4 regions of the Pseudomonas shirazica genome follow, and region 1 is predicted to be linked to each of the others. Evidence: riboswitches for the same ligand, from Rfam matches in the RefSeq annotation. Region 1 holds a riboswitch; each other region holds the start of a gene.
What was found. Region 1 has a riboswitch for cobalamin ahead of cobO (cob(I)yrinic acid a,c-diamide adenosyltransferase). Riboswitches for the same ligand answer to the same signal wherever they lie in the genome.

Region 1 (7,320 bases):
CCGATCTCGTCACGCTCGTTGACTGCCGTCCACAACGTACCGCTGTGTGGCTCCCAGGCCAGGCCGTTAGGGTTGCGCAGGCCGGTGGCGAACAGGCGGTGCTGGCCGCTGGCGGGGTCCACTTCCCAGATCGCGGCGCGCCCCTGTTCCTTGTCCATACCGTTTTCGCCTACGTTGCTGTTGGAGCCGACCGTCACGAAAAGCTTCTTGCCATCAGGGCTGGCGATCACGTTCTTGGTCCAATGGTGGTTGAGCGGCCCGCCTGGCAACTCGACCACTGGCTGGCCTTCATTGCGAATTTGCATGGCACCGGGCTCGTAGTGAAAGCGCAGCAGCCTGTCGGTGTTGGCGACGTAGAGGTCCTTGCCGACCAGGGCCATGCCGAACGGTGAGTTGAGCTCTTCGATGAAGGTCGTGCGGATTTCAGCCACGCCGTCGTGGTCGGCATCACGTAGCAGGGTAATGCGGTTTGCGCTGGGTACGCCTGCGCCTGCCCGCTTCATCACCTTCTTCATGACCCAGCCGCGCAGGCCCTTGCCATCTTCGGGCTTGGGCGGGGCATTGGTTTCGGCCACCAGGACGTCGCCGTTGGGCAGCAGGTATAGCCAGCGAGGGTGGTCGAGCCCGCTGGCGAACGCTTTCACCTGAGTGCCTGGTGCTGCCTCGGGCTTGGCGTCCTTGGGCCAACCCACTGCCGGGGCGATATTCACGGTGGGGAGGGTGGTCTTGACCGGAGCAGGCAGCTGGGGGGTTGGGCCACTGCCGTCGAGTACATTCAGCAGGGCGGTTTCGCCGCAGGCAGTCAGGCTGGCGGCCAATAACCAAGGCGTCAGGTGTTTCATGGGGCGGCGTCCTCCTAACAGGGCCTATGAATTGAGAGGTCGGTGACATTCGCCAGGTTCCCGGAACCATCCAACTGCCGTTGCCGTTGCCGTTGCCGTTGCCGTTGCCGTTGCCGTTGCCGTTGCCGTTGCCGTTGCTTTTGCTTTTGCTTTTAAGCGCGCAATAGTTCAGGCGCCGCCGATTGCGACTTCAGGAGGCCGAGCGGAGGGACTGCGGAGGGAGGTGACGGGCATGGATGCCCGTCAAGCGCTGAGGCCCCATGGATGGGGCCTGCAGCGCGTACTCCCGGGAGCAGGCCCGTAGCGAGGGGACCCCGGAGCGGAGCGTAGGGGCCGGATGATGGGAGCCAGCGTTTTTTGGTTACTTTTTGTCGCGTTTGACAAAAAGTGACCCGCCGTAAGGGCGGAAAGGTGATTAAGCGCCACCTTCGAAAATGAATGTTGACCTTGTTGTTGATGCCCACGCTTGAAAGCGAAGAGCGAAGAGCGAAGAGCGAAGAGCGAAGAGCGAAGAGCGGAAAAGTACCGGTCTTGATCTCGCGGATAGTCCATTTACGATGGCGACGCTGACTCACCTTTTCGCCCTTACGGCGAGTCACTTTTTGTCAAACGCGACAAAAAGTAACCAAAAAACGCTGCGCTCCCATCATCCGGCCCCTCCGCTACGCTACGGGGTTCCCTCGCGCCGGTCTTGCTCCCGGGAGTACGCGCTGCAGGCCCCATCCATGGGGCCTCAGCGCTTGACGGGCATCCATGCCCGTCACCTCCCTCCGCAAGCCCTCTGCTCGGCCTCCTGAAGTCGCGAAGATCAAGATCAAGATCAAGATCAAGATCAAGAGCAAGAGCAAGAGCAAGAGCAAGAGCAAGAGCAAGAGCAAAAATCGTCAGAAACCGCAGTCGTGTAATACCAGTAATCGGAACTGGCTCCTCATGAAGGCTGGGCGTGGGGCACCTGCGGTGGCTCGCTTCACTACGACAGGAGACTTAAATAGGGCTCTGTGGGAGCGGGCGCGCCCGCGAACACCGGCGCAGCCGGTGCCAGCCACCGCGTTGGATTCTTCGCGGGCACGCCCGCTCCCACAGAAGCGACGTCGCGCTTGCGAAACGAGTTCCGGCCCCGGCCCGAGCCGAAGTTGCTTCAAGCCTGCTTGAGCAGCAACGCCACCCCCGGGAAATACTGCCCCAGCTCGTTGTGCAACTTGCGGTAGGCATACGGGAAGTACCAGGCGATGGCACAGGCGGTATGTTTCTGCAGATCGTCGACCAGGTCCTGCAGTTCCTCGGGGCTGGCATGCTGGCCAGCCTTCCACGGGCTGATGAACAGCGCACCAGCTTTCAACTGGCTGGGGTAGGCCACCTGGCGCGCCAGGGCAGTGGTCTGCTGCAGGGCGTCGGCCATGTCCAGCCGAGCGATTCTTGGCCAGCGCTGACTGACACTGAGGTACAGCGCTTCATCGGCACTGCTGATCGACAGGTCGCAGCGCCCTTCGTGTTCACCTTCGTCGCGTTGCTTCTTGCCGGCAAACTGCTGCAGCGCCGCCAGTTCGGCTTGCCAGGCCGCTGCGGCAAGCAGCCCCGTATTGGCGGCGGCGCCATGCCAGTAAGGTGCTTCGGCATCGCCAGCAAACTGGTTGAACCGGTCAATACAGTCGCCCCAGCGCTCCAGCACCGGAGCAAGAAACTCCAGGCGCGGGTTGTTGATGATCTGGCCTCGCATGCTGCGCTCTCCTGTTGTAGTTGTGATCGCGTTCAGCTGAAAGTGATGGCTATGTGATATCACTGTATTCAGTGTGGCACAACAAGGTGAATTGGCCATTACCCGGGCGGTGCCTGTTCGGCTGCAAAGCGGCCCGCTTCGATTGACGCTCCCGGTCCAACCCTCTAACCTTCGCGCGTGTTTCAGGTGCCCTGCCAGCCCCGACTGGGCAGGGTGAAACTGGGAAGCCGGTGGGTGCCAGCATGGCGCGATTCCGGCGCTGCCCCCGCAACGGTAGGTGAGTCGCGGCCGCGCAGGGCCACTGGGTGCAAGCACCCGGGAAGGCGCGCAGGCCTGGGCCAAGGCCCGCTCACAAGCCCGGAGACCGGCCTGATACTGCCAACGGCATCACGGAGGGTGATGCGCGGTGCACCGTGGCGTACGGCCACGGCCCCTGCGCGTTCTCCGTCTGCCCGCCTTTTACCTGTCGCCGCGCGTTGCCGTGGCGCCAGCCAGCGGAGAACCCTGATGAGCGAATCCACCGAACGCGACGAACGCCACCTGGCGCGCATGCAGCGCAAGAAGGCGATCATCGACGAACGCATCGCCAATTCCCCCAACGAATGCGGCCTGCTGCTGGTGCTTACCGGCAACGGCAAGGGCAAGAGCAGCTCGGCCTTCGGTATGCTCGCGCGCGCCCTGGGCCATGGCATGCAGTGCGGTGTGGTGCAGTTCATCAAGGGCCGCAACAGCACCGGCGAAGAGCTGTTCTTCCGCCGCTTCCCCGAGCAGGTGCGCTACCACGTGATGGGCGAGGGCTTTACCTGGGAAACCCAGGATCGCCAGCGCGACATCGCCGCCGCCGAAGCCGCCTGGGCCGTGTCGCGCCAGTTGCTGCAAGACCCGAGCGTGCAGTTCGTGGTGCTCGATGAACTGAACATCGCCCTCAAGCACGGCTACCTCGACCTTGACCAGGTGCTGTCCGACATCCAGGCTCGCCCACCGATGCAGCATGTGATCGTCACTGGCCGTGCCGCGAAACCCGAGATGATCGAGCTGGCCGACACCGTGACCGAAATGGGCATGCTCAAGCACGCGTTCCAGGCCGGTATCCGTGCACAGAAGGGCGTGGAACTGTGAGCCAGTCGCGCCATTGCCCTGCGGTACTGATCGCGGCACCGGCCTCTGGTCAGGGCAAGACCACCGTCACCGCCGCCCTGGCCCGCCTGCACCGCAACCTTGGGCGCAAGGTGCGGGTGTTCAAGTGCGGCCCCGACTTTCTCGACCCGATGATCCTTGAGCGGGCCAGCGGCGCGCCGGTGTACCAGCTCGACCTGTGGATGATCGGCGCCGAGGAAAGCCGCCGCCTTCTGTGGGAGGCAGCCGGGGAGGCCGACCTGATCCTGATCGAAGGGGTGATGGGGCTGTTCGACGGCACGCCGTCCAGCGCCGACCTGGCGCGTCACTTCGGCGTGCCGGTACTGGCAGTGATCGACGGCACGGCCATGGCCCAGACCTTTGGCGCCTTGGCCCTGGGCCTGGCACGCTACCAGGCGGACCTGCCGTTTGCCGGTGTGTTGGCCAACCGGGTGGGCAGCCTGCGCCACGCGCAACTGCTGGAAGGTAGCCTGACCGAAGGCCTGCGCTGGTATGGCGGCTTGTCCCGCGAGCGCGGTATAGAGCTGCCCAGCCGCCACCTGGGGCTGGTCCAGGCCAGCGAGCTGAACGACCTGGACGCTCGTCTGGATGCCGCTGCCGAAGCGCTTGGCGCCAGTTGCGATGCCGCCTTGCCGCCGCCAGTGACCTTTGCCGAACCCGAGCCGCAAGCCAGTGTCGCCTCGTTGACCGGTGTGCGCATTGGCGTGGCGCGGGACGAGGCCTTTGCCTTCACCTATGGCGCCAACCTCGACCTGCTGCGCAACCTGGGCGCGCAGCTGGAGTTTTTCTCGCCGCTGCATGACCGCGAACTACCAGCAGTGGACAGCCTGTATCTGCCGGGCGGTTATCCCGAACTGCACCACCACGCCCTGGCTGCCAACGCGCCAATGAGCGAGGCGATCCGTGCCCATCACGCCCAGGGCAAACCGTTGCTGGCAGAGTGCGGCGGCATGCTGTACCTGCTCGATGCCCTGACCGACGTGGCCGGCGAGCGTGCCGAGCTGCTCGGCCTGCTGCCGGGCGAAGCGACCATGCAGAAGCGCCTGGCTGCCTTGGCCCTGCAGGCGGTGGAACTGCCGGAAGGCACCCTGCGCGGTCACACCTATCACCATTCGTTGACCAGTACCGTACTGGAGCCGATCGCACGTGGCCTGAGCCCCAACGGCGGGCGCGGCAACGAAGCGGTGTACCGTCTGGGTCGGCTGACGGCTTCCTACGTGCACTTCTACTTTCCCTCCAACCCTGATGCGGCGGCGGCGCTGTTGCGACCATGAGCGAATACGCCTACAGCGACGCCGAGCGCGCCGCGATCTATCGGGCCATCGGTGAACGCCGTGACATGCGCCATTTCGCCGGAGGCGAGGTAGCCCCGGAACTGCTGGGGCGCCTGTTGGCCGCCGCGCATCAGGCGCCGAGCGTCGGGCTGATGCAGCCCTGGCGTTTCATCCGCATCACCCGGCGCGATTTGCGTGCGCGCATCCAGGCGTTGGTGGAAGCAGAGCGGGTGCGTACCGCCGAAGCCTTGGGCGAACGCTCCGATGCCTTCATGAAACTGAAGGTGGAAGGCATCAATGACTGCGCCGAGCTGCTGGTGGCCGCCCTGATGGACAACCGCGAGCCGCACATCTTCGGCCGCCGCACCCTGCCGGAAATGGACCTGGCCTCGCTGGCCTGCGCCATCCAGAACCTTTGGCTGGCAGCCCGTGGCGAAGGCCTTGGCATGGGTTGGGTGTCGCTGTTCGACCCGCAGGCGCTGGCGGCGCTGCTGGGTATGCCGAGTGGGGCCAAGCCGGTCGCGGTGCTGTGCCTGGGGCCGGTGACCGAGTTCTATCCGGCACCAATGCTGGTGCTGGAAAACTGGGCCGAGGAACGGCCCTTGAGTGAAATGCTCTTTGAGAACCAATGGGGAGAGCGCCAATGAGCGTGGCCTTGCTGACCGTGGCCGGGGTGGCCCTGGATGCCTTGCTAGGCGAGCCGCAGCGGCGCCACCCGCTGGTGGCCTTTGGCAACATGGCCAGTAACCTGGAGCGCCGCCTCAATGCCGGTGGGCGCGGCTGGCGCAGTCACGGGGTGAGCGCATGGTTCCTGGCTGTGGTGCCGCTTACCCTGGTGGCACTGATTCTGTCCTGGCTGCCGTACATCGGCTGGCTGGTCGACGTGCTGGCGCTCTACTGCGCCGTCGGGCTGCGCAGCCTGGGTGAACACGTGTTACCAGTGGCCAGTGCCTTGCGCCAGGGTGACCTGCAAGAAGCGCGGCGCCGTGTGGGCTACCTGGTCAGCCGCGAAACCCGCGAACTTGACGAGCCTGCGGTGGCCCGGGCGGCCACCGAATCGGTGCTGGAAAATGGCAGCGATGCGGTATTCGCCGCGCTGTTCTGGTTCGTGGTCGCCGGCGCGCCTGGCGTGGTGCTGTACCGCCTGAGCAACACCTTGGATGCCATGTGGGGCTACCGCAACGAGCGCTTCGAACGCTTCGGCTGGTGTGCGGCGCGTGTCGATGATGTGCTCAACTATATTCCCGCCAGGCTGGTGGCGTTGACCTACGCGCTGCTGGGCAAGACCCGCCTGGCCCTGGCCTGCTGGCGCAAGCAGGGCCCGCTGTGGGACAGCCCCAATGCCGGGCCGGTGATGGCCGCCGGTGCTGGTGCGTTAGGGGTGGAACTCGGTGGCCCGGCGGTGTACCACGGCGAGCTGCATGAGCGGCCACGCCTGGGTGACGGGCCAATGGCCGACGCCGACGCCATCGAGCGCGGCTGGGGCCTGGTGCAGCGCGGCGTATGGCTATGGCTGCTGGTGATCTGCCTGGGGGCCTATATCAATGCTTGAACACGGAGGCCGCCTGCTGCGGGCGGTACGGCAATACGGCATCGCCCGCGAGCAGTGGCTCGACCTGTCCAGCGGCATTGCGCCATGGCCTTTCCCGATTCCACAGATCCCCATGGAGGCCTGGGCCCGCCTGCCGGAGACCGAGGACGGCCTGGAGGACGCCGCGCGTGCGTATTACGGCGCCCGCCTATTGCTGGCGGTGGCCGGTTCCCAGGCCGCGATCCAGGCCTTGCCGCTGTTGCGCGCAGCCGGCCGGGTGGGGGTGTTGACGCCTTGCTATGCCGAGCACCCATACGCCTGGCAACGGGCGGGGCACCAGTTGCTGGAGCTGGACGAAGCGCAGGTAGAGGCGACGCTCGACAGCCTCGACGTACTGGTGCTGGTCAACCCCAACAACCCCACCGGCCGCCGGGTGCCGCGTGAACGCCTGCTGGATTGGCATGCGCGCCTGGCCGCCCGCGGTGGTTGGCTGCTGGTCGATGAAGCGTTCATGGACAACACCCCTGCGCAAAGCGTGGTCGATTGTGCCGAGCGCCCGGGGCTGATTGTGCTGCGCTCGTTCGGCAAGTTCTTCGGCCTGGCCGGCGTGCGCCTGGGGTTCGTTGCCGCCGAACGCAGCCTGCTGCTGCGCCTGGCCGAGTTGCTTGGGCCGTGGACCGTCAATGGCCCGACCCGGGTGCTGGCCCAGGCCAGCCTGGCCGACCACGCCGCCCAGCGTGTGCAGGTCGAACGCTGCGCTGCCGCCAGCCAGCGGCTGGCTATGCTGTTGCGCAGCGCCGGCCTGGCGCCCAGCGGCGG
Region 2 (7,320 bases), 740 kb from region 1:
AAGAAGGTTTCACGAACGTGGTCCAGGAGCATGAACAGGATTACCAGGCCGCGCAGGGCGTCGATGCTCTGCAGGCGCTGGGTGACCAGGGTGGGGTTGGCGCTGGCGCTTGTCATGGGAGGTCGCTGATAGGAATGGATGTCAACTGAAACGTTATCTTATAACTATTTGTTCGGCGTCGGGTAGTGGTTTCTGTGTTGAGCGATCTCTTCGCGGCTACCCAGCGGACCTGTAGGAGCAGCCTTGTGCTGCGAAGGGGGCGGCATGACAGAAGCTTTTCTGTGGCAGTTATGGCCTCTTCGCAGCACAAGGCTGCTCCTACAAAGGTTTCTCATCGGGCCTGAGGGCAGCGGTACTCCTGTGGGAGCGGGCAAGCCCGCGAAGAGGCCGGTGCAGGCAGTTCAGATCAGAAGCTGTAATCCACCGTCGCAAAGTACGACCGTGGCATCCCCATCAGCCACTGCTGGCCACTGAACGCCGACTGCACATACTCACGGTCGAACAGGTTGTTCAACTGCAACCCCAGCCGTACATCCGGCAACACCTGCCAGCCGATGTCGGCATCGACCACGGTGTAGCCGGGGGCGCTCTGGGTGTTGGCGGTATTGGCATAGCGCTCGTCCACATAACGCGCGCCAATGCCGGCCTCCAGCCGCTGGCCGAAGCCTTTGCTCAGCCACAGGTTGGCGGTACGCCGCGGGACATTGGCCGGGCGATTGCCCGCACGATCCTGCGCCACGCCGCCGACCATTTCGTCGAAGTCGTCGTACCTTGCGCGCACGATCGCCGCGTTGGCCGACACCTGCCACTGGTGCGCCAGCGCCAGTTCCAGGGTTGCCTCCAGGCCGTCGGACGTCTGCTGGCCAGCCTGTTGCTTCTCGTGGGTGACCGGGTCATCCACCAGCAGCTTCTTCTTGACGATGTGGTAGGCCGCCAATGTCCATTCGCCACGCCCTTCCCAGAAGCGCTGCTTCAGGCCCACTTCGGTCTGCCTGGCCTCGGTCAGGTCGTAGTGCATCTGGTTGGCGCTGAGGCTGATGAGGTTGTCGACCCCATCCTCGCTGGTGGAGTACTGGCCATACAGCGACAGGTCGTCGCTGACCGCGAACACCAGCCCGGCACGCCAGTTGCCGCCTTGCAGGCTGCGGTCGCTGCGGCTGTCGGTGGTCAGTTTTTCCTGGTCGATGTGGTTCTGGTCGCGGCGCACGCCGGTGACCAGCGACAGGCGATCGCTCAACTGCAGGCGGTTTTCGGCAAACAGGGCAAAGGTGTGGGTGGTAGAGAGCGTTTGCGGGCGCAGCGGCGAGGCGCTGTGGAACCAACCCGGTTGTGGCTGCCAAGGCTCGACGTAGTCACCGCCCACATCGTTGTAGGGCGCGTTGCTGTCGACGTTGAAGCGGACCTTGTTGTACTCGGCGCCGACCACGGTCTTGCTGGCCAGGCCAAACAGCCTGTGGTCGAGGGTGAAGGCCTGTCGGTCGCCGAACTGTTCCTGGTTGTGCTTGATCTGCAGATAGCTGCCGCGCAGCAGCTGCTGGCGCCCGGCATCCCAGCTGTATTCCTCGGCATTGCGCCAGTGACGGCGGCTCTTGATGTAGTAAAGCTGGTTGCTGGCGCTGAGGTGGTCGTTCAACGTCCAGTCGGTATTCAGGCGGGTCCATTCATCGACGTAGTGCTGCACGTCGTCCTGCACGTTGTAGTTCTTCTTGCGCAGGCTGCTGCGGTAGTGGCCGTCGATCAGCGGGGTGCCGTAGTAGTTGGCAGGCTGCGCATCGCCACGGTCGTGAGCGAGGGTGAAGCTGAGGTCGTCGCTGGCATCGAAGCGCAGCGCGGCGCTCAGCGCCAGGCTGCGTGACGGGGTGCGGTCGACCCAACCGTTACCGGTTTGCTGGTTCAGGGCCAGGCGGTAGCTCAGGCGCTCACCGAGGCTGCCGCCGCTGTCCAGGCCGAGCTGCTGGCGGTCCCACGAACCGTAGCCCAGGCGCAGGTGGTTGCGTACCTCGCCGGCAAACGGCTTTTTCGGGATCACGTTGACCACCGCCCCGGTGGCGCCTTCGCCATACAGCACCGAAGCCGGGCCGCGAATGACATCGATGCGCTCGACCATCCACGGGTCGACCGGGAACGTCTGGGTGCCGGCACCGGTGTACAGGCGTGCGCCGTCGAACAAGGTCATCACCGAGCCGTGCCCGGTAAAGCCGCGGGCGGACAGGCCCGTGCCGCCGTCGCCCGGTGAGCCGATGTAGCTGATGCCCGCTGAGCGGGTCTCCGCGTCCTGCACAGTGAGGTTGTTGCGCTGCTGGATCTGTTCGGCGCTGATGCTGCTGGTGCTGGCCGGTGTCTCCAGGGCGCTGAGGCCAAGGCGCGAACCAGCCTGGGTCGGTGTGGTCAGGTCGATGGCGTGGCTGTCTAGGGTGTCGGTGATGGCCGTGGAGGGCAGGGCCAGTGGTTGTCGCTCGAGGTCATCGGCCAGGGCCGGCAGGGAAACGGCCAGGCAGGCCGCCAAGGGGTGAAGCTTGAAGATACGGGACATGTCGTTCCACTACTGCAGGAATGAATGGATCCCGGTGGAAAACACGCAAAGGCGCACCGTGCACGCAGGCGCACGCACGGATACCGGCCTGCGCCCGCCCACCGCGGGTTGCCAAGTGAAGCTCCAGGCCGGTCTCCGGGCTTGCGAGGGGCATGAAACCTTCACCTTCCCATGCATGTGCACAGTGGTATCTCGAAGGGTTCGCTCGCTTACCGTTGCGGGGGCAGCGCCGGACTTGTCGTGGGCAACACGACGCACCGGCTTCCCGTTTCACCCTGCGCGCGGCGGCGCAGGGCACCTGAAACTGGCGGGCATATGACCATTGAAACGCGGGGGCGTCAATTCTGCCTGTTACCAGTTAAACAACTCTCGTCGTGCCCCCTCGGTAATCGCCACGATTCCCGGGTGCTTGACCTTGCGCTCCACCGAAATGGCATAGAACGACTCATGCACCGCCTCGGTCTGCCCGATCAGCTCCACGCCATATTGGCGGCACACCTCCTCGGCGATCACGCTGGGCGCGACGAAGATGCCGCTGCCCGACTGCCCGAATGCCTGCATCAAGGCACTGTCATCGAACTCGCCCACGATGCGTGGCTGCACCTGCTGCTCACCCAGCCAGCGCAGCAGGCGGCTGCGTACCACGGTTTCCTGCCCGGGGATAAGCAATGGCGCATCCTGCAGGCAGGCGGGGAAGGGGCCTTCCAGGCGGTGTGCCAGCGCCGGGGTGGCGAAGAAGCTCAACCCACACTCGCCCAGTTTCTGGCTATAACCCTTGATGTCCAGGTGGCTGGGCATAGGGCTGTCGGAAATCACCAGGTCCAGGCGCTGGATTGCCAGGTCGGCCAGCAGCCGTTCGAGCTTGTCTTCGCGGCAGTTGATGCGCAGAACGTCGTCCAGCTCCATGGTCGGTGCCAGCAGGCGGTAGACGATGGACTTGGGCACCACGTCCGCCACGCCCACGCGGAACAGGATCTGCTCCTGCGGGCCGGCCCGCAGCATGGCCTCCAGCTCGCTTCCCAGCTGGAACATCTGCTCGGCATAGATCAGCGTCTGGCGCCCGGTTTCGGTCAGTTCCAGCTGGCGCCCCACGCGCTGGAACAGCTCCAGGCCATAGGTCTGCTCGAACAGGCTGATCTGACCGCTGATGGTTTGCGGGGTCAGGTTCAACTGTTCGCTGGCGCGGGCGATGCTGCCGGTCTTGGCCACGGCCCAGAAGTAGTGCAACTGCCGATAGTTGAGCATCGGTATCGTTCCGGATTCGTAAAAACCGAAGTATAACCGCTGAAAATACGAATTTTCCGGATGTGTTGCGCTCTTTAGAATGCGACTCCATCAGGCGCCGTGTGCGCCGCCGGAACATGAAAAGCGAGGAACCCATGCTGCAACTAAAATCCATCGGCACGCCGCTGGTGCTGGCCTTGGCCCTGTTCACCCTGGCCGGTTGCGAGCAGGCCGAGAAATCCGCCCAGCAGATGCTCGACCAGGCCGCGCAGTCGGCCAAGCAGGCCATCGACGACACCAACAAGGCCGCACAGCAGGCGTTGAGCGAGGCCATCGGCAGCGAAGGGCAAAAGCCCAAGGACGCCGACAAGAAAGAAGACACCCAGGAAATCTGACCCCCAACCGCTGCTGCAGGATTTGAACAATGGAATACTTGCTGGAACTCGTCGCTAGCCCTACCGCCTGGGTTGCCCTGGCTACGCTGGTGGCCATGGAAGTCGTGCTGGGCATCGACAACCTGATTTTCATCTCCATCCTGACCAACAAGCTGCCGGTGGAGTACCGCTCCAAGGCGCGCCGTATCGGTATCAGCATGGCCCTGGTCATGCGCCTGGCCTTGCTCAGCACGGTGGCCTGGATCGTCCAGCTGACGGACCCGGTGTTTGAAGTATTCGGCAATGCCTTCTCCTGGAAGGACGTGATCCTGATTGCCGGTGGCCTGTTCCTGCTGTGGAAGGCGACCAAGGAAATCCACGAGAACGTCGACCCGCACGGGGCCAAGGAAGAAGCCAAGGTGTCGTCGACGGTTACCCTGGGCTTTGCCGCGGCGATCTTCCAGATCCTGCTGCTGGACATCGTCTTCTCGGTCGACAGCATCATCACCGCCGTGGGCATGACCGAGCACCTGCCTATCATGATCATTGCCGTTATCACTGCCGTGATCGTCATGATGGTGGCCGCCGACCCGTTGGCCAACTTCATCAACGACAACCCGACCGTGGTGATGCTGGCCCTGGGCTTCCTGATCATGATCGGCATGACGCTGATCGCCGAAGGTTTCGGCGCCCATGTACCGAAGGGGTATGTGTACGCGGCCATGGCCTTCTCGACGGCGATCGAGATCCTCAACATCCTGGCCCGTCGGGCACGGTTGAAGCGTGAGGCGGCTGAAGGTTGATGTAAAAAATGCGGGGCGCTCGCGCCCCATTCGCGGGCTTGCCCGCTCCCACAGGTGCCGCGTCAGCCAGATAGCTACGCGGCCCCAGTGGGAGCGGGCAAGCCCGCGAATGGGGGTAGGGAAAATCTGTAGTCAGTGCACCCCGGCATGCCGCCGCGACCGGCGCACAGGCTGTGGCTTGGCGGGGGCCTGCGGTGGCAGGTGGTGGTGGGAATGACGCCGCACGATACGCAGTACACCCCACAGCATGGCGGCTGCAACGCTCAGCCACATGCCAACCAGCATGAGGATTGCCATGGTCAGGCTCATTTGTGCCTCCATCTCTACGGGCCGCGCTCGGTCGCCGACGCTGGCCTTCCAGACACTGCTTTAGTCTAGTCTTTCGCCTGTGACGTTCCATTGACCAAAGGTCTATTGCTTGGTCCGATTTGCTCCTAAGCGGTGTCGGACTATACCCGCGCCGCTGTCCGACCTATGATCGGTGGCCAGAGCCGGGCGCTGCCTGCCCGGCGTTGGAGCAAGCGAGTGTCCATGCAGCAACCTTCCTTCAAGACCATCCCTCGTCGGCTGCTGGCTGCCTGCCTGGTTGCAGCCAGCCTGGCCGGTTGCGCCAGCGCACCCTCCGGCAACCTCAAGGGCCTGCCGCAGCGGGTCGAGATCAGCAGCGTGCCGTTCTACCGTGGCAACGCCAACCACAGCGGGGCCATGGCATTGGCGGCGGTGCTGTCGCAACAGGGGGCTCCGATCACGCCGGGGCTGCTGGACAAGCCGCTGAACCTGCCGCAGGGCGCCGAGGCCCTGGACACCGGCATCCCCCGGGTGGCGCGCGACTACGGCATGGTGGTGTATCCGCTGGACAAGCAGCTGGACGCGCTGTTGACCCAGGTGGCGGCGGGCAACCCGGTGCTGCTGCGTTACGAGGATGGTTCGGCCTGGTGGAGCGAGCCACGCTACGCCGTGCTGATCGGCTACGACCGCTACAAGCAGCGGGTGCTGTTGCGCTCGGGCATGCACCGGCGGCAGTTGATGGCGTTCGATGACTTTGCCTCGGCGTGGGCGAAGCTTGGGAGCTGGGCGGTGCTGGTGCAGCCACCTCGGCAGCTGCCAGCCCAGGTGGACCGCCAGCGCTGGTTGCAGGCTGCCGATGAACTGGCCCGGGCGGGGCAGGAGATTGCGGCGAAGCAGGCTGTGAGTAGCCTGAACAAATAGCTTTGTCTGTACCGGCCCTTTCGCGGGCACGCCCGCTCCCACAGGGACCGTGCAACCAGCACAAATCCTGTGGGAGCGGGCGTGCCCGCGAAGAGGCCAAGCCTGCCTACATCAGAAGCCCAGGCGATCGCGCAGGCTGTAGTACCAGGCCCCAATGGCGCTGAACGGCACGCGCAGCATCTGGCCACCCGGGAACGGGTAGTGCGGCAGCCCGGCGAAGGCGTCGAAACGCTCGGCCTGGCCACGCATGGCCTCGGCCAGCACCTTGCCCGCCAGGTGGGTGTAGGTCACGCCGTGACCCGAGCAGCCCTGGGAGTAGTAGATATTGTCGCCGATACGGCCAACCTGTGGCAGACGCGACAGGGTCAGCAGGAAGTTGCCGGTCCAGGCGTAGTCGATCTTCACGTTCTTCAGTTGCGGGAAGGCCTTGAGCATCTTCGGACGGATGATCGCCTCGATGTTGGCCGGGTCACGCGCGCCGTACACCACGCCACCACCGAAGATCAGGCGCTTGTCGCTGGTCAGGCGGTAGTAGTCGAGCAGGTAGTTGCAATCCTCGACGCAGTAGTCCTGCGGCAGCAGGGTGCGCGCCAGCTCGTCGCCCAGCGGTTCGGTGGTGATCACCTGGGTGCCGCATGGCATGGACTTGCTGGCCAGCTCCGGCACCAGGTTGCCCAGGTAGGCGTTGCCGGCGACGATGATGAACTTGGCGCGGACCTTGCCCTGCGGGGTGTGCACCACCGGGTTGGCGCCGCGCTCGATGCGTACGGCCGGGGTTTGCTCATAGATGATGCCGCCCAGCGACTCGACCGCAGCGGCTTCGCCCAGGGCCAGGTTCAGCGGGTGGATGTGGCCGCCGCTCATGTCCAGCATGCCGCCCACATAGTTGTCGCAGGCGACCACTTCGCGGATGCGCTTCTGGTCCATCAGCTCCAGCTGGTTGTGACCGAAGCGTTCCCACAGGCGCTTTTGCGACTCCAGGTGGCCCATCTGCTTGCTGGTGAGGGCAGCGAACACGCCACCGTCCTTCAGGTCGCACTGGATGTTGTACTTGGCCACGCGCTCACGAATGATGCGCCCGCCTTCGAAGGCCATGTGGCCCAGCAGCTGAGCCTGCTTGGGGCCGACGGTGCGCTCGATGACGTCGATGTCGCGGCTGTAGCTGTTGACGATCTGG
Region 3 (7,320 bases), 1.3 Mb from region 1:
CATTTGCATTAAAATCTGTTTTCCGAGCATTCCACGGGCAGCAGTTGGCTTCATCAAGAAAGTGGCGGTGAGAACAATTAAGCGGACTTCATCCAATGAATAGATATTTGTATTGGGTCAATAATTTGTTCGCGAGTAGTTCCATGTTTCATATTGCTTCTGAATAGAATTTCATTGCGGACTATTTTCCAGCATCTGCCGCACCAGCCACTGCCCCGCGGGCCCCAGCGCGCGCCGGCTGGACCAGGCCACGTCCATATTCACTCGCCGTGGATAGCCCGCGACCTGCAACTCTATCAGCCCACTGCCAAACCGTGCCACCAGCGCCCTGGGCAGTTCGGCCCAGCCGAACCCGCGCACGGCGAACTCCAGCAAGGTGAGGTAGTCCGGTGCCGACCAGGCTTGGCCACGACCGTGGTGCAGGCTGGGAGCATAGGTCTTGATATACAGCTGCCGGACGTTCTCCAGGTGCTGCGTCTGCACCTGGGGCAAAGCCGCCAACGGATGCCCGCTGGCCACGTACACCCCAAACTCTGCCTGCTCGGGCAAGCGTGCCACGGCAACGTCAGCGGGGTAGCTGGGCTGGGTGGCAAGAATGCCGACGTGTGCCAGGCCCTGCTGGATCAGCTCGATCACATCGGCATCTTCCGACGGGCCGCAGCGCAGCTCGGTATGCGGGTAGTGCTGGGCGAAGCGGGCCATCACCGCGCCCTGGAAGGTCACGCTGTAGCTGTCCGACATCACCACCGAGACCAGTGCCTCGATGTTTTCCGCCAGCCGCACCGCCAGGGCATCGAGCTGGGCGCTGGCATCGAGAATCGCCTCCACATGGCTCAGCACCTGCCGCCCAGCCTCGTTCAGTGTAGGGTGGCGACCGCCACGCTCGAACAACGGGCAACCCACATCGGCCTCGAAATTGGCGATGGCAATGCTGATGGTGGACTGGCTTTTGCGCAACTTGCGCGCCGCAGCGGAGAACGAACCCAGCGATGCGGCTTCGACAAAGGCGACCAGAGCTTCGGGTGAGTAGCGCATGGTATTGATAAAATCGATGGTAGCTATGTCGCGAGTATCAGTTCTATCAAAGAAAATAGGAAGCACGACTCACGCACTGGATGGAATCTGCAATGAAAAATGTCTCTTTCAGCGAACGCCTGGTTCACGCCGTCGGCTATGAAGTGTTCGCCGTGCTGCTATGTGCGCCGCTGTTGTCCTGGATCATGGGCAAGTCGCTGGCGACGGCGGGGGCGCTGGCGGTGACCCTCTCGGTGATCGCCATGCTGTGGAACATGGTCTACAACGCGCTGGTCGACCGCTACGTGCAAGCCGAGCGCATCCACTGGAAGGCCAGCGCACGCTTTGCACACGGCCTGGGCTTCGAAGCCGGGCTGGTGGTGTGGTGCCTGCCGGTGGCGGCGTGGATGCTGGAGATTTCGTTGCTGCAGGCGTTCATGGTGGAGTTGGGCTTCTTTGTGATCATCCTGCCCTACACCGTGCTGTACAACTGGGTTTTCGACAAAGCCCGGCACCTGCTGATGCAGCGTCGCCTTGCATGAAAACCACCAGCCTGCGCTGCTCCTCGATTTGTGCATTGCGCGGATATCCTGGGGCTGCTTCGCAGCCCTTTCGCGACACAAGGCCGCTCCTACAGGGATGGCGCAGGCTTCAGGCTTGCGCTGTACCTGTGGGAGCGGCTTTAGCCGCGAACACCGGTGCAGCCGGTGCACCCAATAAAAAGGGGCATGCCATCGCTGGCATGCCCCGTTTTTCAAAACGTTAAAGCGCCTCAGGCAACCTTGACGATCCAGCCAGCCGGTGCTTCCACGTCACCGCTCTGGATACCGGTCAGCTCGTTGTAGAGCTTCTGGGTAACCGGGCCGACCTTTTCCAGGTCGTGGAACACGTGCAGCTTGCCGTTGTACTCGATGCCGCCGATCGGGGTGATCACCGCAGCGGTACCGCAGGCGCCGGCTTCGATGAAGCGGTCCAGCTTGTTGATTTCCACATCGCCTTCGATCACGGTCAGGCCCAGGCGCGATTGCGCCAGTTCCATCAGCGACAGGCGGGTGATGCCCGGCAGCACCGAAGCCGATTTCGGGGTGACGAACTCGTTGTTGGCGGTGATGCCGAAGAAGTTGGCCGAACCGACTTCCTCGATCTTGGTGTGGGTCAGCGGGTCGAGGTAGATGGCGTCGGCGAAGTTGGCTTTCTTCGCTTCTGCACCCGGCTGCAGGCTGGCGGCGTAGTTGCCACCGACCTTGGCCGCGCCAGTGCCTTGCGGGGCTGCGCGGTCGAAGCTGGAGATCTGGAAGTTGTGCGGCTTCATGCCGCCCTTGAAGTACGAGCCAACCGGGATGGCGAAGATCGAGAAGATGAACTCGGGGGCGGTGCGCACGCCAATGTTGTCACCGGTGCCGATCACGAACGGGCGCAGGTAGAGGGCGCCTTTACCATGCGGTGGCACGAACTTCTCGTTGGCCTTGACCACTTGCTTGCACGCCTCGATGAACACATCGGTCGGCACCTGCGGCATCAGCAGGCGGGCGCAGCTGCGCTGCATGCGGGCGGCATTCTGGTCCGGGCGGAACAGGTTGATCGAACCGTCCTTGCAACGGTAGGCCTTGAGGCCCTCGAAGCACTGCTGGCCGTAGTGCAGGGCAGTGGAGCCTTCACTGATGTGCAGTACGTTGTCTTCGGTCAGGGTGCCCTTGTCCCACTCGCCATTGCGCCATACGGACAGGTAGCGTTTGTCGGTCTTGATGTAGTCGAAACCCAGCTTGTCCCAATTAATGCTTTCGTTGCTCATGACACCCTCATTGTCTTGCAAGTGCCCGATTGCTCGGGCTGCTGTTATATGCGCACCACGCCACCATAATACATCCGTGGCAGATCGGGAACGGCCAGTCACGAATTGATAGCCTGCAATGCATTTATTGCGGCACGGCGCAGGTATTGCAGTGGGGCTGCGAGGTGCTCGCCACAACATTTTCAGGGCCTGTGAGATCGAGCGCCGCCCGCGCGGCGCTTCGCAGCACAAGGCTGCTCCTACATTTGTTTCGGGCCAGTAACGCCTGTACCAATGCGCGCGACCGCCTTGTTTGTCCGGCACGATATCGAGGTGGACACCAAGGGGCCGCGCGCCTTTGCCTCAGGAATAATTGGCCCGAAACAGATGTAGGAGCAGCCTTGTGCTGCGAAGCGCCGCCCGCGCGGCGCTCGATCTCACAGGCGCTACAAGAATCGAGGCGAGCCAATGGTTGACCACCCGCCAGCCACTGCGTAGCCTTGCCACTTCGAGGTTCTTCGGCCAGGCCGAAGCTAAGACGGGAACGCGGTACAAGCCGCGGCTGCCCCCGCAACTGTAAGCACCGACAACGGATCGACACAGCCACTGCGCTCGCGCGCGGGAAGGCGTCATCCCGCCAGCCTGCTGCACCAGCGGGCACATGGAACGGTGCGAGCCAGGAGACCTGCCTCGTCACGTTTTCGACTTTCAACCGGGCGGGGTGATCCGGTGGCGAACAAGCCCGGCCGGCCTGGCCTGCGGCTGTCGTCCTGCATGCCCGCGCCAATCTGCCAAGGGCAATGCGACATGAAAACACTGGCCAAGCTCCCCGTCACCATCGTCACCGGCTTCCTCGGCTCGGGCAAGACTACCTTGCTGCGCCACATGCTCGACAACGCCCAGGGCCGCCGCATTGCGGTAATCGTCAACGAGTTCGGCGAGCTGGGCATCGACGGCGAAATCCTCAAGCAGTGCAGCATCGGTTGCACCGAAGAAGAAGCCACCGGCCGCGTCTACGAGCTGGCCAACGGCTGCCTGTGCTGCACCGTGCAGGAAGAGTTCTTCCCGGTGATGCGCGAGTTGGTGGCACGCCGTGGCGACCTGGACCATATCCTCATCGAAACCAGCGGCCTGGCCCTGCCCAAACCGCTGGTGCAAGCCTTCCAGTGGCCAGAAATCCGCAATGCCTGCACCGTCGACGCGGTGATCACGGTGGTCGACAGCCCTGCGGTGGCCGCCGGCACCTTCGCCGCCTACCCGGACCAGGTCGATGCCCAGCGCAAGCTCGACCCCAACCTGGACCACGAGTCGCCACTGCACGAACTGTTCGCCGACCAGTTGGCCAGCGCCGACCTGGTGGTGCTGAACAAGGCCGACCTGATCGACGCTGCAGGCCTGGCCAAGGTCCGCACCGAGGTGGCCGAAGAACTGCCTCCGGCGGTCAAGGTTGTCGAGGCCAGCAGCGGCAAGCTGCCGCTGGAGGTGCTGCTGGGTGTGGGCGCCGAGTCCGAGGCGCACATCGATGGTCGCCGTACCCACCATGATTCCCACCATGACGGTGATGACCATGACGATCATGACCACGACGCCTTCGACTCCATCTCCATCGACCTGCCCGAAGCCGACGAAAGCCTGCTGCTCGATGCCCTGACCCAGCTGGTGGTGGAGTTCGGCATCCTGCGCGCCAAAGGCTTCGCTGCCATCCCGGGCAAACCGATGCGCCTGCTGGTGCAAGGCGTGGGTACCCGTTTCGACAAGCACTTCGACCGCGCCTGGCGCGCCGACGAGCCGCGCATCACCCGCCTGGTGCTGATTGGCCAGGACCTTGACGCCGCCCAGCTGGAAGCGCGCCTACGCCAGGCACTGGGCGCCTGACCCATGCACCTGCTGCGGACCCAGCCCGGCGGCTTCGTGCCGGATGACAGCATTGCCGACCTCGGCCAGACGCCCGCCGAGCTGGTGATTCTCTGCAGCGGCGATTCGCACCTGGCATTGCTCGCCGATACCGCCGAGCAATTGCCCGAGGATTACCCCAGCCTGCGCCTGGCCAACCCGATGCAGGTACAGAACCATGCCTCGGTCGACCTGTACGTCGACCAGGTGCTGCGCCATGCCAAGGTCATCCTGGTGTCGCTGCACGGTGGTGTCGGCTACTGGCGCTATGGCGTCGAGCAGTTGGTCGAGCTGGCCGGCCGTGGCGTGCAGCTGATCCTGGTGCCGGGTGACGACCGCCCGGACCCGGAGCTGACCAGCCTGGGCAGTGTCAGCGGCGAGCAGGCCGAACGCCTTTGGCACTACTTGCGCCAGGGCGGCAAGGCCAACGCCATCAACCTGTTCAACTGCCTGGCCAGCCAGTGGCTGGGCCGCGACTATGCCTGGGACGAGCCGCAGCCGCTGCCGCGCACTGCCGTGTATCACCCGGCCAAGGGCAGCGCCACGCTGGAGGATTGGTACCCGCAGTGGCACCCCGAGCAGCCGGTGGCGCCACTGTTGTTCTACCGCTCGCACCTGCAGGCGGCCAATACCGCGTTCATCGATGTGTTCTGCCAGCGCCTGCAGGCGGCCGGGCTCAACCCATTGCCGATCGCCGTGGCCAGCCTCAAGGAAAGTGCCTGCCTGGAGCAGGTCGAAGCCTGGCTGGACGAGGCGGGGGCCGAAGTGCTGGTCAACACCACCGGCTTTGCCCTGTCCAGCCCCGAGCGCCCCAACCTGCGCCCGTTCCGTCGTGACATTCCGGTACTGCAGGCCATCTGCGCACAAGACAACCAGCCTGGCTGGGAAGCCAGCGAGCAGGGCCTGGGGGCGCGTGACCTGGCCATGCACATTGCCCTGCCCGAACTGGACGGGCGCATCATCACCCGCCCGGTCAGTTTCAAAGACATGGCCTGGCGCAGCGAACGCAGCCAGTCCGATGTGGTCTGCTACCGCGCCCACCCCGAGCGCATGGACTTTGTCGCCGAACTGGCCCGCCGCTGGGTCGAGCTGGCGCGCCTGCCGAATGCGCAGAAGCGCGTAGCCCTGGTGCTGGCCAACTATCCGACTCGGGACGGCCGTATTGGCAATGGCGTTGGCCTGGACACGCCAGCGGCCGCGCTGAACATACTCAAGGCCCTGCAGGCCGAAGGCTATCCGCTGGCCGACTTGCCGGGCAGCGGCACGCAGCTGATCCATCAGTTGCTCGGTGGCGTGACCAACGACCTCGACCAGCTGGACCTGCGCCCCTGCGCGCAGAGCCTGAGCCTGGCCGACTACCAGGCCGCCTTCGAGCGCCTGCCAGAGGCAAACCGCCAGGCCGTGCTGGAACGCTGGGGGCCGCCGCAGCAGGACCCGATGTACCGCAGTGGCCGGCTGATGGTGGCCGGCCTGCGCTTTGGCTTGACCTTTGTCGGCATCCAGCCGGCGCGCGGTTACCAGGTGGACCCCAGCGCGGTGTACCACGACCCGGACCTGGTACCACCCCACGGCTACCTGGCATTTCACTTCTGGCTGCGCCATGCCTTTGCCGCCGACGCGGTGATCCATGTCGGCAAGCACGGCAACCTCGAATGGCTGCCCGGCAAGGGCGTCGGGTTGTCGGCGCAGTGCTGGCCGGACGCCTTGCTCGGCCCGTTGCCGAACATCTACCCGTTCATCGTCAACGACCCGGGCGAGGGTGCCCAGGCCAAGCGCCGCACCCAGGCGGTGATCATCGACCACCTGATGCCGCCGCTGACCCGTGCCGAAACCTACGGCCCGTTGCGCCACCTGGAGCAATTGGCCGACGAGTTCTACGAAGCGCAGCTGCTCGACCCGCGGCGCGCTCGCGAGTTGCAGCGCGACATTCTCGAACTGGTCAAGGCCAATCACATTGACCGTGAACTGCAGCTGGAAGGCCAGCTGGACGATGCCGCCGTGTGGCTGCCACGCCTGGATACCTACCTGTGCGACCTGAAGGAATCGCAGATTCGCGATGGCCTGCATGTGTTCGGCCAGTCCCCGGAAGGCCGGCTGCGGCTGGATACCTTGCTGGCGCTGTTAAGGGTCGAGCGTGGCGACGGTCGCGGTGGCAATGCCAGCCTGTTGCGGGCCCTGGCCAAGGCGCTGGTGCCAGGCTTCGATCCGCTCGATTGCGAACTAGGCCAGCCGTGGCAAGGGCCACGCCCGGAACAACTGCAGGCCATGAGCAGCGAGCCTTGGCGCACCTTTGGCGATACCCGCGAACGCCTCGAACTGTTGGCGCTGCAGTTGATCGACCAGGCGCTGTGCGGCACCGTGCATTTACCTGCCCAGAGCGAATGGCAGCCTGTGCACGATGTGGTACGGACGCTGCGAGAATCGGTGGCACCCAGCCTGGACGCTTGCGGCAGCGCCGAAATGGATGGCCTGCTGGCGGCGCTGGCCGGGCGTTTCGTGCCCGCCGGCCCCAGTGGCGCACCCAGTCGTGGTCGCCTGGACGTGCTGCCCACCGGTCGCAACTTCTATACCGTGGACGTGCGCAACCTGCCCACCACCACCGCCTGGCGCCTGGGCTTCGCCTCCGCCAACCTGATCCTGGA
Region 4 (7,320 bases), 1.7 Mb from region 1:
GCCATCGAATTTCGCAGCTGCCAATACCGGCAACGCCGGGAATACGTGGCTCAGGCCGGGTGCGGGCCAGCGCAAGGGCACGCCGTGGCGTTGCACCAGGCGGCCGGCCAAAGTCATGGCCCCGGCCACACTGACTTGCTGGCCCAGCACAGTGCGCATTGCCTGTTCGCAGGCGTCCCAGCCTTGTGGCACCCGCAAGCCTGGACGCTCCCGTAGCAGGCGCGCCATCAGTGGATCGCGGGACAGTTCGGCATTGATGCGCACGGGATCGGCGTCGAGGTCGAAAAATCGCCTCAGTCTGGCGGTCAGGCCGGGTAGCGCGTGGGCCGGGACGCCTTCAAGGCGGACCCGCAGGTACTGGCTGCCCGAAGGTGTGGCGTGCAAGACGGCGTGTCGGCCGGCAATTACCAGGGTGCGGCGGTAGGTGCCGTCGAGGCAGGTCTCGATGCCGGGGATGCAGCGGGCAGCGAGGAAGGCCAGGGTCGAGGGCCAGTGGTAAGGAGCACGGTAGCGCAGCCACAAGGTGTGGTGGCCGGGGGTGGGCAATGATCGGCGTACGGCGTGCAGGGGGGTGAGCTTTGGCATGGCTGCATCATGCCAGCAAAAGTAAAACCTGTACCGGCCCTATCGCCGGCAAGCCAGCTCCCACAGGTACAGCGTTGCTCTCGAGATTGTCGCTGTACCTGTGGGAGCTGGCTTGCCGGCGATAGGGCCGGACAAGCCATTCAATCAACCAGGATCAATGCGCCGCACCGTCCCGTGCATCCTGCATCTGCCCGAACCGCCCGGCATGGAAGTCGTCGAACGACTCGGCAATTTCCGCCTGGCTGTTCATCACGAACGGGCCATAGCCCACGATCGGCTCATCGATCGGTTCACCGCTTAGCAGCAGCAAGCTGGCACCTTCCAGCGCTTCGATAGCGACATCCTCGCCGCCCCGGTCAAACAGCACCAGGCTGGATGGGCCGGCTTCTCGCTCGCCGTTAATCCGCACGTTGCCGCGCAACACCACCAGCGCCGCATTGCGCCCAGCGGCGACCGGCAGTTGCAAGGCTGCACCGGCATTCAGGCGCAGGTCCCAGACATCCATCGCAGTAAAGGTCCGCGCCGGCCCCGAATGCCCACGATAGTCACCGGCAATCACTCGCAGGCTGCCGCCCTCGCCGTCCAGCGTCACCACCGGGATGTCCTTGGCCAGCAGCGTCTGGTAGCCGGCCGCTGCGCGCTTGTCCCGCGCCGGCAGGTTGACCCACAGCTGTACCATCTCCAGCGTACCGCCAGAACGGGCGAAACCTGGGGAATGGAACTCTTCGTGGATGATGCCATTGGCAGCAGTCATCCACTGCACGTCGCCAGGGCCGATCAAGCCGCCAGCGCCGGTGGAGTCACGGTGTTCCAGTTCGCCCTGGTAGACGATGGTCACGGTCTCGAAGCCGCGGTGCGGGTGCTGGCCAACGCCACGCCGCGCACTGGTCGGGGTGAAGTCATGAGGGCCGGCATAGTCCAGCAGCAGGAACGGGCTGATCTTGCTGGCCAGGTTGTCGTAGGTGAACAGGCTGCGCACCGGGAAACCATCACCTACCCAGTGGGCGTGGGGGCTGCGGTGAATACCCAGAATCGTTTTCATGAGAAGGCTCCTCTCTTGGTTGAGATAACCTTACCAGTGAGACCAATCAGGCAATAGCCGGCTAAAATGGCATGCATCGTCTCATTTAAAGGACAATCCACAGCCAGCTGCCTGGAAAAACTATCCCGCCGGTCCCTGAAGCAGGAAGGCCTGCACTTCTTCGGCACACGCCTCAGGATGCTCCTGCATGAAGCAGTGCCCACCTGCAACCTGCCTGCCGCTGACCTTAGGGTTGAGCGCCACCAGGCGATTTACCGAATGCGGTACGAAGGGGTAGGTGTGCTCGCCGTACAGCACCCGCGTGGGCGTACGGATTGCCGCCAGGCTCGCCCACATGCGCTTGGGGAACGAACTGAATATTTCCACTTCGCGGCTGGGCCGGCACTTGAGCACCACCGCTTCGCCACAGTCGCCAATGGCATGCTCCACGTAGGCCCGCAGCGCCGCATCGGTCCACCCCTTGAAGATACCCCGCCCATGCAGCGAAGCCAGGGCTGCCTCGCGGTCGGGCCAATGGCTGCGACGGCTGGCAGCCTTGCGCGCCAGGGCATGGCGCTGGTGCAAGCCGACCAGGGCTGCCATCCCCATCACACCCAGCATGCGCCGGCTGAACAGTACCGGGTCGAGCAGCACGGCACGCGTGAACAGTTGCGGTTCACTGGCCAGGATCAGGCCGGTGAGCACGCCACCGAAACTGTGCCCGACGGCAAAGCGCGGTACGTCACCATACTCGCCTCGCCCGGCGGCAAAAGTCTCCACCGCCAGCGCAGCGGTCCGGTTCCAGCCACGGAACACCCCGCCATGGTCGCTGTCACCATGGCCCTGCACATCGCTGAGCCACAGGTCGAAATGTTCGCCCAGGCGCATCAGCAATGGCTGGTAGGCCAGGCAGCAGAAGCCGTTGCCGTGCAGAAAATGCAGCAACGGCTTGCCACTGGCCGGGGTTCGCCAGCCCCGCAGGGTGAAGCCTTCGGCGCATTCGTGAGACCAGGGGATCAACTGCATCGGCTTACCGTACTCGCGGGGTCAGGAAAACGCTGATTCTACAAACAGCAGCGGGTACAGTGAAATCACCAGCAACAAGGCCATCAGGACATTGAACAGCATCAGCCAGCGCGGGTTCTGCAACAAGTTGCGCAGGGCGCTGCCGAACATCACCCACACCCCGACGCTCGGCAGGTTGACCAGGGCGAACAAGGCAGCAATGACAATGACGTTGGTCACATAGCCCTGCGCCGGCGTGTAGGTGGTGATTGCCCCGACTGCCATCACCCAGGCCTTGGGGTTGACCCACTGGAATGCCGCCGCTCCCCAGAAGCCCAGCGGTTTGCGGGCACTGGACGAAGCTGTGCCGACCGGCCCGGAGGTGGCGATCTTCCAGGCCAGGTACAGCAGGTAGGCGGCACCGGTGTAACGCAATACCGTATACAGCGCCGGCCAGGCCTTGAACACCTCGCCCAGGCCCAGGCCGACAGCCAGCACCATCACCATGAAACCGACACTGATGCCCAGGGCGTGCGGGATCGAGCGACGCACACCGAAATTCACCCCGGAGGCAAGCAGCATGGTGTTGTTGGGGCCGGGAGTGATGGAAGACACGAAGGCGAACAGCACGAAGGCGGTCAGCAGGTCGGCAGAGGCAAGCATGGCAGGCAATCCACTTTTTTTATGGGTGCTGTCACACTAACGGAGTCGCCCTCCTCTGCGACCGGTACAGTTTAACGAAATTGTGTAGATACACATCGCTGTACCGCTACCATCAGATCAAGGAAGCCGTCCCATGAGCCTCACCATCCGTCCTGCCGTTCGCGCCGACGCCGAGCAGATACTTGCCTTCATCACCGAGCTGGCAGAGTACGAACGCGCCCGCCACGAGGTGATCGCGAGCGTTGCCGATATCGAGCACAGCCTTTTTGGCGAGGGCAGCACCGTGCATAGCCTGATGTGCGAGCGCGATGGCCGGGCAATCGGCTTTGCCGTGTATTTCTATAGCTACTCGACCTGGCTCGGGCGCAACGGCATCTACCTGGAAGACCTGTACATAACGCCCGAGCAGCGCGGCGACGGTGCCGGGCGGCAATTGCTGCGGCACATCGCCCGCGAGGCGGTGGCGAAGAATTGCGGACGGCTGGAATGGAGCGTTCTGGACTGGAACAAGCCGGCTATCGGCTTCTATCAGAAGCTGGGGGCCGAAGCGCAGGATGAGTGGGTGCGCTACCGGCTGGACGGGGACAAGCTTGCGGCGTTTGCCCGGGGCTGACCGGGTGGATGCTCACGGCATAGACCACTACAGGCCGAACCGGCTTACATGAGGGCTTGAGTGCGCATGCCTTGAGCTTTTCAGCGCCTGGGAGATCGAGCGCCGCCCGCGCGGCGCTTCGCGGCACAAGGCCGCTCCTACATCTGTTTCGGGCCAGTTACTCCTGTGAGTTCACCTCTGTCCGTCTTGTTTGTTCCATTCGATATCGAGGGGCGCACGACTGCTCCTCATCAATCTTCAGCCAAGCACCAAGGCTGCAACCCACCTGGCACGGGAGTAATTGGCCGGAAACAGATGTAGGAGCGGCCTTGTGCCGCGAAGCGCCGCGCGGGCGGCGCTCGATCTCCCAGGCACTGCAAAACCAAAGCCCTATCATCAGGGCAATTGACGCCAGCCCCGCCCCATGGTCTCCTTATGCCTCGCGTTCAGGTGCCCCCGATGGGGGTGAAACGGGAAACCGGTGCGTCACAGGCCCTCCAGCAGGGCCGGACAAGGCCGGTGCTGCCCCCGCAACGGTAAGCGAGCGAAGCGTCTGTACCACTGTGCCTGATCCCCGGCATGGGAAGGTGACGCTTTCCAGGAGCCTGGCTCCTCCTCGCAAGCCCGGAGACCGGCCTGGCGTTCATGAACACCCCGCGGTGGGCGGGCGCTGTTGCATTCCCCTGGGCTGCCACGCTCGGGGCTGCCGCGCTTGCCCGTTGCCCACAAAAAGCAGAGGAACGCGTCATGCCCGTCACCAGCGCCAAGCAACACAGCATTACCACCCCCGTCACCCTCAGCCAGCGTGTCGTCATCGCCATCGGCGCCAGCCTGCTGGGCCTGTGCCTGGTGTACTTCGCCGGCTTTTCGCACATCGAGGCCGTGCACAACGCCGCCCACGACACCCGCCACAGCGCCGCATTCCCCTGCCACTGAGTACAACCCGATGATCACACGCATTGCCCGCACCGCGGGCTTCAGCGGGTTGCTGGCGGCCTTGCTGCTGACCTTGCTGCAGAGCTTTTGGGTCGCCCCGCTGATTCTCGAGGCAGAAACCTACGAATCCTCGGCCCCCGTCGCCGAGCACGAGCATGCCGGCGAAGTGGCAGCGCATGAACACAGCGCCGAGGCCTGGGCACCTGAAGACGGCTGGCAGCGAGTGCTGTCCACCACCGGCGGCAACCTGGTGGTCGCGGTCGGCTTCGCCCTGATTCTCACCGCCCTGTACAGCCTGCGTGAACCCAAGCGAGCCGGCACCGGCGCACTCTGGGGCCTGGCCGGCTTCGCCGTGTTCTGCCTGGCCCCGACCCTGGGCCTGCCGCCGGAACTGCCAGGTACTGCCGCAGCCGACCTGGGGCAACGCCAGGCCTGGTGGATCGGCACCGCCAGTGCCACCGCGCTGGGCCTGGCCCTGTTGGTGTTCGCTCGCCACTGGTTGCTGAAGGCGCTGGGCGCTGTGCTGCTGGTCATTCCCCATGTGATCGGTGCGCCGCAACCCGAGGTGCACGAGAGCCTGGCCCCCGCCGCCTTGGAAACCCAGTTCAAAGTGGCCTCCTGGCTGACCAACGCCGCATTCTGGCTGGCCCTGGGCCTGATCAGCGCCTGGCTGTTCCGGCGCTCCAGCCAGGCCTGATGCCTGCCTTCTACGCCGGCTTCGGCTGTCGTCGGGGTTGCCCGGCGGATACGCTGGAAATCTTGCTGCGCCAGGCCCTGGCCACCCAGGGCCTGGCGTTGGCCGACCTGCAAGGCATCGCCAGCATCAGCCTGAAGGCCGACGAGCCCGGCTTGCAGCAACTGTCCGAACGCCTCGGCCTGCCTTTGGTGTTGTACGATACCGCGCAGTTGCAACCCTACGAACTCCAGCTCAGCCACCGCTCCGCCGCTGCCCATGCCCACTGTGGCTGCTGGGGCGTGGCGGAGAGTGCGGCACTGGCCCTGGCCAGCCAGCGGCTCGGCACGGCCAGGTTGCTGCTGACGCGCCAGGTACTGGGCCCGGCTACTCTCGCCCTGGCCTGTTGAACGTTTCACCCCTCTTTCCTGCAAGGACTTACCATGACGGTCTACTTCATCGGCGCCGGCCCCGGCGACCCGGAACTGATCACGGTCAAGGGCCAACGGCTGATCCGCCAGTGCCCGGTGATCATCTATGCCGGCTCGCTGGTGCCGGCCGCCGTGCTCGAGGGCCACCAGGCCGAGACCGTGATCAACAGTGCCGAACTGCATTTGGAACAGATCATCGCCGCCATGCGCAGTGCGCATGAGCAAGGCCAGGATGTGGCTCGGGTACACAGTGGCGACCCCAGCCTGTACGGCGCCATCGGCGAGCAGATCCGCCATCTGCAAACGCTGGGCATCGATTACCAGATCATCCCCGGGGTCACCGCTACAGCGGCCAGCGCCGCCCTGCTCGGCTGCGAACTGACCCTGCCCCAGGTAGCGCAGACCGTTATCCTCACCCGCTATGGTGACAGCTCGCCGATGCCGCCCGGCGAGCAGCTGGGCGAGCTGGCGCGCCATGGCAGCACCCTGGCGATTCACCTGGGGGTCAAGCACCTGTCGCGTATCGTCGAAGAACTGCTGCCGCACTACGGCACGCACTGCCCGGTGGCGGTGGTGCATCGTGCCACCTGGCCGGACCAGGACTGGGTGCGCGGTACCCTCGGCGATATCGTGGAACGCGTCGCGGCCAAGGATTTCCGGCGCACGGCGCTGATCCTTGTGGGCCACGTGCTGGGCGACACACCGTTTGCCGAATCGGCCTTGTATCGCGCCGGGCACGCCCACCTGTATCGCCCTGGCGACTGAGCATTGCCAGGTTCGCCGCAGGCGTAGCAGACTCCGGTTTCCCGCCTGCAAACAGGAGTCATGCCCATGCTGGACCTACGCCCAAACTGCGAGTGCTGCGATACCGATCTGCCGGGTGACAGCCCCGATGCGCTGATCTGCTCCTTCGAATGCACCTTCTGCCGCACCTGCGCCGAAACCCGTTTCCAGGGCCGCTGCCCGAACTGCACCGGCCAGCTGGTGGCACGCCCGACACGGGTCGGCCAGGCACTGGCCAACAACCCCGCCTCAACCCAGCGCGTGAGCAAATCACACTCCGCCTGCGCATGACGACTACAAAAACAGGCATCGCCGCTTTGCCAGGGTGATGTCTTTCCCACTTTTTGTAGGACTTTTCAACAACAAGCACGTGGACTTTCAACACTTCTATACTCGGCATTACCAAATTTCGGGAATGGTCGTATCGTGCAGCGCTTCCGATAACCCCACTTGCAGACGTATTCCTGAGTGATCCAGGAAGCGGACCACATCCTGACAGGAGTTTTCTTCATGACTACCGTGCTGATCGTCGACGACCACCCCATCGTCCGGCTGTCCTTGCGCATGTTGCTCGAACGCGAGCGCTTCCGTGTTGTCGGCGAGGTCGGCAATGGCAGCGAGGTGGCGCAGG

Region 2: it holds a riboswitch for cobalamin, as region 1 does, so the genes downstream of both, IMX18_RS14715 (TonB-dependent receptor) here and cobO (cob(I)yrinic acid a,c-diamide adenosyltransferase) in region 1, are expected to answer to the same signal.
Region 3: it holds a riboswitch for cobalamin, as region 1 does, so the genes downstream of both, cobW (cobalamin biosynthesis protein CobW) here and cobO (cob(I)yrinic acid a,c-diamide adenosyltransferase) in region 1, are expected to answer to the same signal.
Region 4: it holds a riboswitch for cobalamin, as region 1 does, so the genes downstream of both, IMX18_RS10255 (CbtB domain-containing protein) here and cobO (cob(I)yrinic acid a,c-diamide adenosyltransferase) in region 1, are expected to answer to the same signal.

The regions. Positions count from the first base shown of each region.
Region 1 is NZ_CP063456.1:3,921,741-3,929,060, reverse strand. Features, by position in the region: gene IMX18_RS18135 (PQQ-dependent sugar dehydrogenase) at 1-842, opposite strand, end outside; gene IMX18_RS18130 (hypothetical protein) at 1,981-2,559, opposite strand; cobalamin riboswitch at 2,727-2,946, shown strand; gene cobO (cob(I)yrinic acid a,c-diamide adenosyltransferase) at 3,067-3,678, shown strand; gene IMX18_RS18120 (cobyrinic acid a,c-diamide synthase CobB) at 3,675-4,970, shown strand; gene bluB (5,6-dimethylbenzimidazole synthase) at 4,967-5,617, shown strand; gene cbiB (adenosylcobinamide-phosphate synthase CbiB) at 5,614-6,522, shown strand; gene cobD (threonine-phosphate decarboxylase CobD) at 6,515-7,320, shown strand, end outside.
Region 2 is NZ_CP063456.1:3,176,994-3,184,313, reverse strand. Features, by position in the region: gene IMX18_RS14720 (acetyltransferase domain-containing protein) at 1-116, opposite strand, end outside; gene IMX18_RS14715 (TonB-dependent receptor) at 407-2,533, opposite strand; cobalamin riboswitch at 2,643-2,850, opposite strand; gene nhaR (transcriptional activator NhaR) at 2,885-3,778, opposite strand; gene IMX18_RS14705 (hypothetical protein) at 3,913-4,152, shown strand; gene IMX18_RS14700 (TerC family protein) at 4,182-4,934, shown strand; gene IMX18_RS14695 (hypothetical protein) at 5,067-5,243, opposite strand; gene IMX18_RS14690 (peptidase C39 family protein) at 5,409-6,143, shown strand; gene IMX18_RS14685 (NAD(P)/FAD-dependent oxidoreductase) at 6,255-7,320, opposite strand, start outside.
Region 3 is NZ_CP063456.1:2,655,564-2,662,883, reverse strand. Features, by position in the region: gene IMX18_RS12075 (LysR family transcriptional regulator) at 172-1,035, opposite strand; gene IMX18_RS12070 (multidrug/biocide efflux PACE transporter) at 1,128-1,556, shown strand; gene IMX18_RS12065 (branched-chain amino acid aminotransferase) at 1,787-2,806, opposite strand; cobalamin riboswitch at 3,280-3,492, shown strand; gene cobW (cobalamin biosynthesis protein CobW) at 3,593-4,660, shown strand; gene cobN (cobaltochelatase subunit CobN) at 4,664-7,320, shown strand, end outside.
Region 4 is NZ_CP063456.1:2,247,262-2,254,581, reverse strand. Features, by position in the region: gene IMX18_RS10280 (DNA-3-methyladenine glycosylase family protein) at 1-585, opposite strand, end outside; gene IMX18_RS10275 (pirin family protein) at 740-1,627, opposite strand; gene IMX18_RS10270 (alpha/beta fold hydrolase) at 1,748-2,632, opposite strand; gene IMX18_RS10265 (LysE family translocator) at 2,654-3,274, opposite strand; gene IMX18_RS10260 (GNAT family N-acetyltransferase) at 3,408-3,887, shown strand; cobalamin riboswitch at 4,298-4,520, shown strand; gene IMX18_RS10255 (CbtB domain-containing protein) at 4,614-4,802, shown strand; gene IMX18_RS10250 (CbtA family protein) at 4,813-5,499, shown strand; gene IMX18_RS10245 (cobalamin biosynthesis protein) at 5,499-5,885, shown strand; gene cobM (precorrin-4 C(11)-methyltransferase) at 5,919-6,671, shown strand; gene IMX18_RS10235 (DUF1272 domain-containing protein) at 6,738-6,980, shown strand; gene IMX18_RS10230 (response regulator transcription factor) at 7,200-7,320, shown strand, end outside.